DNA from 3 places in the Solibacillus sp. FSL W7-1472 genome. Region 1 is predicted to be linked to each of the others. Evidence: riboswitches for the same ligand, from Rfam matches in the RefSeq annotation. Region 1 holds a riboswitch; each other region holds the start of a gene.
What was found. A riboswitch is a leader RNA that binds a small molecule or an ion and turns the genes downstream of it on or off. The one in region 1 is predicted to bind S-adenosylmethionine.
Positions count from the first base shown of each region.

Region 1 (4,449 bases):
ATTGCACCTGCGACAAAGCGCGGCCATTCTGGTGTCGAAAACTCTTTTGCAGCCTCTAGTGCAATTTCAACCGCCCGCTTATTAATTTCAACCGCTTTGTCACCTAAGTCGTATTCATCCAATACGAGTGGTGTACCGCCAAACGTATTGGTACAAATAATATCAGCGCCAGCAGCTAAATATTCACGGTGGATTTTACCCAATACATCAGGTCTTGTAAGTACCAGGTTTTCATTACAACCGTCTAAGTCTTCTCCGCCAAAATCTTCATATGTTAGGTTTTCTGCCTGAAGCATTGTCCCCATGGCACCATCGATGATAAGTATTCTTTTTTGTAATTGCTCATGAATCGGGTGATTATACATTCGACTGAACTCCTTTACTTTCCACATCATATTGTTTTACATAGTCCATTAATTCCAGCGTCATATCATAGCGTAAAAACGGTGTAATTAAATAAATACCGTTAAAGTATTCACATGCTGTATCGAGCAGCTCTTTAGCAATCGCGATTCCTTCTGCTGTCGATGCTTCCTTGTCATCCCCACAGGCAGCCATGCGCGCAAGTACTTCATCGGACAGTTTAATGCCCGGTACTTCATGATGTAAAAATTCCGCGCTGCGTGAAGATGTTAGTGGCATAATCCCGATATAAATCGGTGTTTCCAAATGCTTCGTCGCCTCATAGATTTCGATAATCTTTTCTTTCGTATAAACCGGCTGTGAAATAAAGTAATCTGCTCCATGCTCGATTTTCTTTTCTAAACGGGCTACAGCACGGTCCAATACACGAACATTCGGATTAAAGGCAGCGGCTACCGAGAAATTTGCCTGTTTACGCAGCGATTTCCCAGTAAAAGAACCACCTTTATTTAACTGCTTAATTAGAGAAATCAGTTCCATTGATGAAACATCATATACGCTCGTCGCCCCCGGGAAATCCCCTACTTTTGTCGGGTCTCCTGTCACGACAAGAATATCATGAAGTTCCAGTGCATCAAGTCCCATTAAATGTGACTGAAGCCCAATTAAATTTCGGTCACGGCACGTCAAATGCGGCAATGAACGAATTCCTTGCTCTTTTAAAATCGCAGCCATCGCGATATTACTGATGCGCGGTGAAGCAAGGGAGTTATCAGCCATCATAATGACATCGGCTCCTGCTTTAGATAACTGTTTTGCCCCTTCTACAAATCCGTCAATTTCCAGATGACGTGGCGTATCCAGTTCCACTATAACTGAACGTTCACGTTTTGCTTTTTCGTGGAGCGGCTCCTGTTTACGTGGCTCCGGAATTCGGACAAATTGTGTAGACCTGTGTTTTTCTTCTTTTGTTTCAATTGGCTGCATATTCACCAAACGTTTTTTTACGGCTGCAATATGCTTCGGTGTCGTCCCGCAGCATCCGCCAATTAAACGGACACCTTGGTTTACGAGTTCAACTGCTGCACGTGCGAAATAATCGGTTTCCGACTCATAAACTACTCGACCATCTTCAATGTCCAATAATGATGCATTCGGATAAGCTGATAAAAAAGCTTTATTCGGTAAATTAACCCCTTCAAATGCCTGAATTGTATGGAAAGGACCTAATCGGCAGTTACTCCCAACAATATCTGCACCTAACCTTTCCAAGTCTTGAAACGCTTCATTTAACGTCATTAAATTTTGAAGGACACCCGGTTCCTGCATCGTCATTTGAGCAATGATCGGCAAATCGGTCATCGAACGTAATAGATGGACACAATGCGATAATTCTTCAAAATCGTAATACGTTTCCAATAAAAATCCATCCGGTTCACCTGCTAGTAATACTTCCGCCTGTTCTTGGAACGCAGCTAAAATTTCATCTAATGTTGCATCACTTTTACGAATTCCCCGAATACCACCGATCGTTGCAAGAACATATTGCCCATCCAGGGAAGCTGCCCGCTTTGCGATCTTTAACGCTGCTTCATTAAACTCCTTCACACGATTTTCATAACCATAACGTGCAAGCTTAATGCGGTTAGCTCCATATGTATTGGTCTGAATAATATCTGCACCTGCCGCAATATATTCACTATGAATTTTCTCTATAATATCAGGACGGGCAATATTCATTTCTTCATGGCAATAATCCAACCCATATGAATAAAGAAGTGTCCCGATTGCTCCGTCGGCTGTTAAAACCCGTGTTTGTAATTCTTCAAGTAAACCCATTGCCTTCACTCCATCATTTACAGTATTTTCAGTATTTTTACGATACAAAAAAGCCTTCTTTCATTAAAGAAAAGAAGGCATAGTAGTTATCGACTTAATCCCTTCTCATCTTCTGGCATTCGCCACTGGATTTAGCACCTGACTTAATGTTGGTTGCTGAAGTTTCATCGGGCCAGTCCCTCGACTTCTCTTGATAAGAAATAATATGAATTTTTGAAATATTTAAATGAATCATAACGTTATCTAATACGTCCGTCAATACCCTTTAGCTGAATGAAGTATTTCTTTACATAATTCGACTAATAATGTGTTCAGCTGTTTTTTTGCCGTTTTGAATACAAGCACCGATTCCTACTCCGAAATAGGCACATCCCGCTAATAGAACATTCGGGTAATCCGTTGCCAGTTGCTGTATAACTTTTGATAAGGCTTCATTATGCGCCAAATCATAGCGCGGCATTTGGTCAATCCACTTTGTTACATTAATGACAGTTGGATCCGCTTCAACACCTAAGCTGAGACGAATGTCTTCCAATGCAACTTTTGTCAGTTCTTCATCTGACATGGCTGCCAACTCTTCATAGCGCGGATTAATATCTTTATAAAACAAGCGAACGAGTAAATTGCCTTCTGCTGACGTATGCTTCCATTTACGGCTCGTCCATGTCGATGCATTACAAATTAAATCACTATTATGCGAAACGATAAAGCCGGTACCATCAGCCGGTAATATATCGTCCGGTACATCAAAGCCAACATACATCGTTAAAGTAGATGCCGTCGTGAACTTTTTCAGCTGTTCCTCTAATGAATCATCCTGTATTACATGACGTACCGTCTCATTTGGAACGGCCAGTACAACAATATCTGCCAATATTGTTTCATCTTCCAGCACGACTTCATATTGCTCACCTTTTTTTAGAATTTGCTTTGTTACTGTCTTTCTCATGAATTCAACTTCCGGCAGCTGTTCTTCTAAACGATTGATTAATGCTGATAAACCCGGACGGAAAGAAATAAACTTCTTATTCGCAGCTTTTTCGAATTGCTCGCGATGTGCCTCGAAGCCTTTAATAATCGATCCGTAGTTGTTTTTATAATCCACTAAATACGGCAATGTAGATGCCAGGCTTAATTGATATAAATCGCCTGAATAAACTCCTGCCAATACTGGAGCAATTTGCTTTCGAACAATTTCTTCACCTAAAAAATATTCTAAAAACGTACCGATAGAGCTTTCTTTAGTAAATTTAGTATTCGGGATTTCTAAATCTTGAAGGGCCCTCTTCTTTCCTTCTTCTGAAATTAACGTACTCGACATGAGCGATTCTACACTCATCGGAATACCGAATGTCGAACCTGCCGGAATAGCATGCAGCTCGTTATTCGTATGAATGTAGGAAATACCTGTTTCGTTATAGACAAGCTCTGATTCAAAATTAAGCTCCTTAACAAGCTCCAATACCCCTGGATGGCGTGCTACAATTGAATCAGCCCCTGTTTCCATAATAAATCCTTTATCGTATTCGGAATGAATTTTTCCGCCTAAATATGCGTTCTTTTCAATCAGTATTAACCGCGCTTCCACGTTTTGCTCATGCATTTTATTTTTCAGATAATGCATCGTACATAACCCGGTAATCCCTCCACCTACAACTACTACTGTTTTCATATCCATTCTCTCCTATTTCGTTCGCTTCTCTTCTTATAGTATAAACTTTTTCATACGAAATATGGTCAGCTGGGTATTACAATTTTCAGAACTCCATAAGAAAAGCCACCCTACCTCGACAGATTCCCAGGTAGGATGGCCTCTATTTTACTTATAAGAAAGTTGCTTTGTCAGGGAAATTATTTCTGCTTCCAAAGATGTAGAACGTTTATCAAAATAGCGTATACGTTCATTGCTGCGGTTTTCTAAATGTTTGTTAAGATCTAGCATATTTACAGCGTCGCTGGCAAATAGCTTTAAAGTACGAACACCAGATTCAATTTTCCGAACTTCTTTTCCATATACAAGTGCGGAATTGTCTGTTGTTTTACCTTTTTTCAATTCCAAAATATTCGTATTAATAAGCTCATCAATTTGATCGTAACGTTTGTTTTGTTTATCAGTCATCATTTGAATTTTTTGTTTGTATTTAATAACATCTTTATGGTCTAATCCAGTTTGGACATAGCTTTTTAAATATTCGACAATTGTACATAGCGTCGTCAGATTCTCTCGCTGTTCTAATAGCATTTGTT
Region 1 covers NZ_CP150208.1:3,605,630-3,610,078, forward strand. The annotation lists gene metH (methionine synthase) at 1-365, opposite strand, end outside; gene MKY07_RS17985 (bifunctional homocysteine S-methyltransferase/methylenetetrahydrofolate reductase) at 358-2,202, opposite strand; SAM riboswitch class I at 2,305-2,402, opposite strand; gene hemG (protoporphyrinogen oxidase) at 2,489-3,874, opposite strand; gene MKY07_RS17995 (hypothetical protein) at 4,022-4,449, opposite strand, start outside.

Region 2 (4,449 bases), 700 kb from region 1:
ATTTTTAAAGCATTATGCGTTTGTTTCTACTCCAACTTCCGCTGCAACTTTCGCTAATGCCTGCTCTAAATCCGCGATAATATCTTCCGCTGCTTCTAACCCGATCGATAAGCGAATGAGTTCTTCAGATACGCCGGCAGTTTTTAATTCTTCCGCAGATAACTGTTGGTGTGTTGTGCTCGCAGGATGGATAATTAATGAACGGGCATCGCCAACGTTCGCTACATGTGAGAACAATTCCACGTTATCGATTACTTGGCGGCCAGCTTCACGTCCGCCTTTAATTCCGAACGTAATGATTGATCCGAAGCCGTTTTTCAAATACTTTTTCGCTAAATCATGTGTCGCAAAATCTTCAAAGCCGTTGTAATTCACGTACTCCACAAATGGGTGGTTTCTTAAATACTCGGCAACTTTCTGTGTATTTTCATTGTGTCGGACAATACGCAAATGAAGCGTTTCAAGTCCTTGCAGGAAATTAAATGCCGCGTCAGCAGATAATGTTGGACCAAAATCACGCAATAGTTGAACACGAAGCTTTGTCGCAAATGCAGCGCCTGCTGTGTCAATTCCGTATCTTAGACCGTGGTATGAAGTATCGGGTTCTGTAAACCCTGGATGTCTTCCTTGTGTCCAGTCGAATTTACCGGCATCAACGACAATCCCGCCGATCGTCGTTCCATGACCGCCAATCCATTTTGTTGCAGAATGAATGACAACATCCGCGCCGAATTCAATCGGATTACTTCCATATGGGGAAGCAAATGTGCTGTCGATTAATAAAGGAAGACCATTGTCATGAGCGATGTTTGCTACCGCTTCAATATCCAGTACTTTCAAGCTTGGATTTCCGATAATTTCTGCGAAGATTGCCTTCGTTTTATCAGTGATTGCCGCTTGGAAATTTTCAGGATTTGATTCATCTACGAATTTTACTGTAATGCCGTAACGAGGCAATGTTGTCGCGAATAAATTATAAGTCCCACCGTAAAGTGAACCTGCCGCAACAATTTCATCCCCTGCACCGGCTACGTTTAAAATAGAAAATGCTACTGCTGCTGCGCCAGATGAAAGCCCTACTGCAGCTGTGCCCCCTTCTAATAAAGCAACCCGTTCTTCAAATGCCCCGACTGTCGGGTTCATAATTCTTGAATAAATATTGCCTGTTTCCTGTAATGCAAATAGACGTTGCGCATGAGCTGTGTCATTAAATGCATAGGCCGTTGTACGGTAAACCGGAACTGCAATTGCTCCTGTTTCCGGGTCTGGCTTTTGACCCCCGTGTAATAATAATGTTTCTGGTCTTAAATTTGTCATTTTAATACCCCCAAAAATTTAATCGATGGTGAAATCGGTGTTTTTGAGGAGGATTTTTTAAATGAAAAAAACCCCCTTCAGTTAAGAAGAGGGTTGCGCATGAGCAAGTTTGCCTCCTCTTATCTTTCAAAATGATTGTCCATTTTGTAGGATTTAGCACCTTAGTCAGTTCATCACTTACTGGTTGCCGGGCATCTCAGGGCCTATTCCCTCCGCCGCTCTTGATAAGAGTTATGTGATTTGTGTTCCATCGTTGAGTCTCAGTATAAAACATACTAATCCGATATGTCAACACAAAAAATTAAAATTTTCAGATTTCTATTCTGATTACTCTTATCTGTATTTAACGATATGCAAAAATTTCCTCCCTATGAATTGAATAGACGCTTATAATCGACTTCAACTAAAATATTGACTAAAATAAGCTTGAAGGATATACCATTAAGATTTTTATTACATAAAAGGGAGATGTTCACGTGAATACAAAAGAATTATTACGCAGTCACACATCTGTTCGCAAATATACAGGTGAGGAAATTTCAAAAGAAACTGTCATCGATTTAATCGAAACAGCACAAATGGCGGCAAGCTCGCATTTTGTGCAGGCATACAGTGTTATCTGGGTAACGGATGAAGAAAAGAAAACTAAGCTGGGTGAACTGTCTAAAAACGAATTCCAATTCAAAACAGCTGGTGCCTCTTTCTTGTTTTGCGTAGATTTCAAACGTTTGCAGGTAGCTGGTCAAAAGCACGGAGTCGATATTTCTGCTGACACGGCTGAAAACGTGCTTGTAGGTGTAGCAGATGTTGCATTATTTGCGCAAAACTTTGTTATTGCAGCAGAATCAATGGGTTACGGCATTTGCTATATTGGCGGTGCCCGTACAAATCCTAAGGAAATTAGCGAGCTGTTCAATTTACCGGAATATGTTTTCCCGCTATTTGCGATGACGATTGGTACACCGACAAAACGCAATGAAACAAAACCGCGCTTACCAGTAGCTGCGGTATTGCATGAAAATGGCTATGACGTTGATCAATACGATACGCTTCTAGATGAGTATGATGGAATTATGGAAGACTATTACAGCAGCCGATCTTCAAATCAAAAGACGGCAACATGGACAAAGCAAATGGCTGATTACTTAGTAGAACAAAATCGTCCACATATGAAAGAGTTCCTCGCTTCACAAGGTTTCACTTGGAAGTAGGCTAATAAACCAAAAATGCTATTTTTCTCTGTGAGAAAAATAGCATTTTTTTGCTGAGCGTTAAAAATTGATTTCCATTCCGGGACGCTTTCCGCGGGCACGGCCTGAGCCTGTAGTCTCAGGCGTCGTGCTGTTCCCGCTGGAGTCGCCCTACATTCCAATCAATTTTACAAAGTATCCGTTTCTTAATAAGAGTTTTCTTCTTATCCAGCGGTACTTCTACTTCTGCCCAAATTTCTTTGTTTATTTCAATCCTTCAATTTGCAATGCTTTCACAGGCTGGAAATCTTCCCCTGTTTTCGCATACGTAATGGTCGCCTGATCGCCTTCTTGCAAGTAAATTGCAAACGGTGCAACTTCTGTAGAAACAATGAAGTTTTCACCTGTATTTGCCAGGAATGATACGATCGTGAAATCCCCTACACGCTCTTTATAAACACGCACGACTTTTACCGTCGCCTTTGCTTCTTCAGCATTTGAAGTACCGTCTACCGTACTTCCGCCACGACTTAGCGCTGTTTTATAAAGTCTTAACGCTTCATTTGGTGTTGTACCATACGCCGAAATTTCAGGATTTGCTGCTGACACGATAAAGTAATTTTGCAGGAATCCGTTCGCATCGAGTACAGCTGACAGCCAGCTCGCTTCACCGTAGAAGTTGTAAAGGATCGGCATTTCACCTTCCCATTCTTTTTCGATGAACTTTTTCTCGATAATTTCAAGAGCCCCTTGGGAATCCATATAAGACTCTTCCAGATTTCCGGTATAGTACGTCGCTTCACCGGTACGTGCATGTGTTAATGCATAACCAAGCATCGAGTCAACGCCCTCTTTCGGACTTGTAAAATCAGTGAAATAATACATTTCCCCATCTTCCATAAAGATCGGGCTTACATTTGCTTCCGTACCTTCATCGCTCGGCAACTTAACATCCTTTTTACCGACTAGACTGTTCCAGAATCCGTGCACATAATTACCGTAATAACTATTTTGCAAACTTACCGCTTCCGGTGATACCGCACCATCGATAAATGCCGGTACATCTGCAATCGCGATTTTCTCTGTTGCACCTGTCTCCGCATCAACAAGTACAACCCCTTTTACATCAAAGCCGTTACGTGCTGAAATAAATTCCCCGTAAGAACGGATGTAATACGGTTTACCATCCTCATCAATTTCAAGCTGCGGATCTCCGTAGAAAATTAATGATGGATTTTGAAGACGAATATGACGCTCCAGGTTTTTATTTAAATAAGCAGATGGAACATAGTTCATTTCAGCCTTCACAAACTTTGGATTATCGCTTGAGTCTGTAGCACTCATCGTGAAATAACCAGGTGTTGTTTTTCCGTTGAACCATTTAAAGAATCCTGAAAATTCTACAGGTGCAATGTAAACATACTGATCATTTACTTTTTGAATTTGCAGGTTTCCTAATTCATAATAGCTCGTGTTTGGAACCTGTCCAAACGCTTTTTTCATTTTGTTTTTAACAAATTTTGGCGGTACACTTGCCGGTGTTTTCGTCTCATCAAACGACGAAATTTCCGTTTTTTCTTTCATCTCTGAAGATTTGAATTTTTCATTTGCATTTAAAAATGGTGCACTTACTAAATAGCCGATCCCAATAATGCCAACAAGCACGATGGCTGATTTAATTTTTTGCTCCTTCCCAACAGCAAATATTGCCCCAATAATGGCTACAACAGGTATTACGTATAAGAAAATCGTCCAGCTTAGATCGATTTTTGAAATATATACTGTTAAGAATACTGATATAAAGCTTACAATAAATGTCGTAATGAATAAGCTCGTAAATGTTTTTGATGAAAGCTCCTTATTGCGAACTTTTTTTGATAACGGCATTAATAATAATGTGATCAAAAGTGATCCAATTGCCGTTATTAGCAATAATTGTCCC
Region 2 covers NZ_CP150208.1:358,871-363,319, reverse strand. The annotation lists gene MKY07_RS01780 (O-acetylhomoserine aminocarboxypropyltransferase/cysteine synthase family protein) at 13-1,317, opposite strand; SAM riboswitch class I at 1,434-1,548, opposite strand; gene nfsA (oxygen-insensitive NADPH nitroreductase) at 1,794-2,528, shown strand; gene MKY07_RS01770 (hypothetical protein) at 2,772-4,449, opposite strand, start outside.
Region 2: linked by a shared signal. The riboswitch ahead of MKY07_RS01780 (O-acetylhomoserine aminocarboxypropyltransferase/cysteine synthase family protein) and the one ahead of MKY07_RS17985 (bifunctional homocysteine S-methyltransferase/methylenetetrahydrofolate reductase) in region 1 are both predicted to bind S-adenosylmethionine.

Region 3 (4,449 bases), 1.7 Mb from region 1:
CGGGACCGTCGGGTTAATGCTCAAAACGGAACCCGCTCCATTCAGGGTATTCATTTGCGCATGCAATATATCGAGCAGCTGAACAATAAATATATGGATGCGATCCGTGAAACCGTGCTTATTTTCGAAAAGTTGAAAGAGGAAATCATTCTTCAGTTTAAAGAGCAAAATGATGTGAAAGCACAGCATCTTCAGCAGCTGGAAGAAGAGGCAACAGCGGTAAAATCCCAAATGGATGCAATCAATGAAAAAATTGATCCATCGATTACGCTGAACCATTCCACGGACGAGCTGGAAGAACTGCTCGCAACAAATGAACTGGATCAGATGAAAACTGAAACACAGCGCCAAAACCGTGAAAAAGTGGAGCTTCAACTGAACAAAAAGGCGGAGGAGCTGGCAGTTTTAAATGAACAGATTGCCCTTGGTACTGAGACTGTCGAACAGTTAACAGTTCGCTTTAAAGGGATCAACAGCGAAGGCGTCCAGCTTGAAAAACGCCGGACAGAGCTGGAGCAGCTGACAAAGCAGAACCCTGAGCTAGCGATCATCGAAGTAAACGAAAAGATCGAACAGCTTACTGAACAGATTGCGACTCTAGAAGTGAAAATTAGTTTGCTTCCGGTAACAGCGGAACTTCAAAACGAATGGCACGGCTTATTGAAAAATGCCAATGCCCATGACTTGGAGGAAATCCGCAAACTGTATGTGAAACACGCCAATGTCATCGGAACAACATGTGTTGCTTCAGCGAATAAAGAGTTTATGGACAACTATCCGACATTTGATGTTGTCATTATTGACGAAGTTTCGAAAGCAACACCACCTGAACTGTTACTGCCGATGTTAAAAGGTGCCAAAATCATTTTAGTTGGGGATCATCACCAGCTGCCGCCACTTGTCGGGGATGCGACGTTTGAAGAGACATTGGAGCAAGTTGTGAAGGAAAGTACAACATTTGAAGAAAAACGGGAGCTTGAAAAGTTACTGGAAGAATCATTGTTCGAGCGACTTTATAACAATCTGCCGTCACAAAACAAAACAATGCTCGCACTTCAATATCGTATGCATAAAAATATTATGTCAACTATCACACCGTTTTACGAAAATGAATCCGAACAGCTGCAATGCGGGTTAGAGGATTCGGATGCCGTACGTGACCATTTCCTTGAAACATCCAAAATTACGCGGAAACACCATTTACTATGGTTCGATATTCCGAACAAAAAGCCGTATTTTGAAGAGCGTATGAAGGAAGGTTCGAGTCTATTCAATTTGGCTGAGCTGGATCAAATTAAACAGCAGCTGCTTGAATTGAATGCAGCGACAGAACAAGCGAAAGCACAAGGATTGATTCCGCAGGACGCATTAAAATCGGTTGGCGTTATTTCTTTCTACGCGGAGCAAGTAAAACGCATCAACCGTTTGATCGAACAGGAAATCAGTGTACCGCATTTACACATCCGTACAGGATCCGTCGATAAATTCCAGGGGATGGAGATGGATGTGATTATCGTCAGCATGGTGCGGAATCATGACAATGAGCGCGGAGAAATCGGGTTTGCGAAAGATTACCGACGCCTGAATGTTGCATTATCCCGCGCACGGGAACTGCTCATAATGATTGGCAGTACCGAAATGTTTACAAAGCGTCCAAAGAGCGCGAAAACACGGGATATGTATGCCCATGTATTAACGACAGTAAAAGAGCAAGACGGCTATTTTGCTGTGTAGAAACAGGGGGATTGAATGGATTTACAAAGTAAAGTTATACAGCTGCAGAAAGAACTCATCCAAAACCCGTCCATTGAAATAAAAAAGCAAATGCAATATGCTATTCCGATTCACACATTGGAAGTAAAATATCATCCGGTGATGCGCAATGCGATGGATATTTTAATGAAGATGATGCTCATTTCATTTGAGAAGGCAAAGCTGAAAAATGTTGAGTTATTAGCCGAAATTTTGTTAGTGGAACCGTTATTTATTCATGATTTAACGAATAAAATGTTACGACTGGGTATGATTGTGAAGGAACAGGAATTTGCACTTACCGCTAAGGGTAAGTCACAGCTGGAATCGGGCATTTTTGAAGAGGAGCTTGAAGAAACAAGTTATTTTATTCAATACAGCCCGATCCATGAGCAGCCACTGGATGGTGATCTGGAGGAATTTGCGGATTTGGAGGAGTTTCCGGAGCCTTTCCCGACAATCGAAACGGAAGAAATCGAAGCAATTGAAGAAGCGGTGCTGATTGAGTTCATTCAGCAGCAACTATCCGAACAACCGGTTGCGGAAGATGAAGTACCGCATTATATTTCAAGTGTTGTTTCGACGGAATCGATCCAGATTAATGATATACCGGTCCTATGTTTTTTGCTTTTCGATCAAAAGGAAAACAGACATTTTATGCGGGTATACAATACATTGACACGTGTATGGGATGAACAGCTGGAGACAATGTTATTCAATATAGAAAAAGAGCAGCTTTAGTAAGCGTGAAATAATATTTTTAGAATTATTGCAAAATTACAAAGTACATGATACACTAATGACAATTTAATAGTCTTATCAAGAGAAGCGGAGGGACTTGGCCTTATGATGCTTCAGCAACCTCTAGTTCAACTAGAAAGGTGCTACTTCCAGCAAGGTGTGAACCTTGGCAGATAAGAACGGGTAAAAAGGCCCCTCTCATTTCTGTTTTTGCTGGAATGAGAGGGGCTTTTTATATTGTTCTGGAACAGTTTGTTTCAATCGTAAAACAATGCATTGCCTGAAAACTACAGATTATTAAAAGATTGCTGAAAAAGTTTATGAGGGGGAAAGTGGAATGCCGATTAATATTCCGAAACATTTACCGGCGGGAGAGCTGCTTAGAAAAGAGAAGATTTTCGTTATGGAGGAAGACCGTGCGAAAACGCAACAAATTCGACCGTTAAATATTTTAGTGTTTAATTTAATGCCTGAAAAAGAAAAAACCGAACTGCAGTTGCTGCGTTTACTCGGGAATACACCGTTACAGGTAGATGTGACATTTTTAAACACGGCTACATACGAATCAAAAAATGTTTCCAAATCACATTTAGATACATTTTATCGAACATTCGACCAAGTGAAGCACCGTCGCTTTGATGGGCTCATTATTACAGGAGCGCCAGTAGAGAAAATGGATTTTGAAGATGTTGGATACTGGAATGAGATTACGCATGTTATGGACTGGGCAGATGAACATGTCACTTCGATTATGTATATATGTTGGGGCGCCCAAGCTGCCTTGTATCACCATTTTGGCATCGGAAAATTCGAATTGCCGAAGAAATGCTCCGGTGTTTATTCCCATGTGATTACGGATTTAACAGTAGATTTAGTGCGGGGATTCAGTGATGAGTATGTGGCACCTCATTCACGCCACACGTCGGTTTCAATTGATGAAGTGCGGGCACACCCTGACTTGCGACTATTAAGCTATTCGGATGATGCAGGCGTGTTTATTGTGCAATCGAAAAACAATAAACATATTATGATTACAGGGCATCTGGAATATGATGCAACGACTTTATCGGATGAGTATTTCCGCGATATTGAGAAAGATCCGGACAATACGGAAATTCCGATCAACTATTTCCCGAATAACGACCCGTTGCAGGCACCGAAAAATGTTTGGCGTGCCCATTCGCATCTGTTGTTCTACAACTGGCTGAACTACTACGTATACCAAGAAACGCCGTATGAATGGCATTACGTCGATGAAAATATTGAATATCATATTTAATTTGTGTAAATGAAATGAACCAGCAGGAGGTGGACTCCTGCTGGTTCATTTTTATTTAATTGCAACCCAGGCACGTTCGCGTTCGATCTGCAAACTAATTTCCCGCCCGAAGAAATCGCTTAATAATTCGTCTGTTAAAACAACTTCGCGTGCATTGGCTTCGACATTTTTTCCGTCTTTCATTAAAAGTACATGGCTAAAACAAGGAAGTATTTCTTCTACATGATGCGTCACGTAAATTAGGGTAGGGCCGTTTTCTGCTTGTGCAATCTGTTCTATTGTTTGCAGCAAGTTTTCCCGTTCGATTAAGTCCAGACCGCCACATGGCTCATCCAATATTAAAATTTCCGGATCAGCCATAATGGCCCTTGCTATTTGAACACGCTGCCGTTCACCTTGAGACAAATGCTCGAATGATTTATTTGCTAAATGGTCACAGTGAAAATGCTTCATAATAGAAACCGCATGGTCAATTTCTTCTTCCGTCACATCATTGAAAAGGCGAAGGGCACCGAATTTTCCGCTGAGCACGATTTCAATTGCATTATCCTGCCAGTTGAAGTTATCGATCATCGCATTGCTGACCCAGCCGATCCGCGTCCGCAGTTTCGGTATATACGTCTTGCCATATGTTTCACCCAGTACTTGGACCTTACCTTCATTTGGCCAAATATAGC
Region 3 covers NZ_CP150208.1:1,858,575-1,863,023, forward strand. The annotation lists gene MKY07_RS09160 (AAA domain-containing protein) at 1-1,734, shown strand, start outside; gene MKY07_RS09165 (nucleoside-diphosphate sugar epimerase) at 1,750-2,493, shown strand; SAM riboswitch class I at 2,566-2,673, shown strand; gene metA (homoserine O-succinyltransferase) at 2,831-3,772, shown strand; gene MKY07_RS09175 (ABC transporter ATP-binding protein) at 3,824-4,449, opposite strand, start outside.
Region 3: linked by a shared signal. The riboswitch ahead of metA (homoserine O-succinyltransferase) and the one ahead of MKY07_RS17985 (bifunctional homocysteine S-methyltransferase/methylenetetrahydrofolate reductase) in region 1 are both predicted to bind S-adenosylmethionine.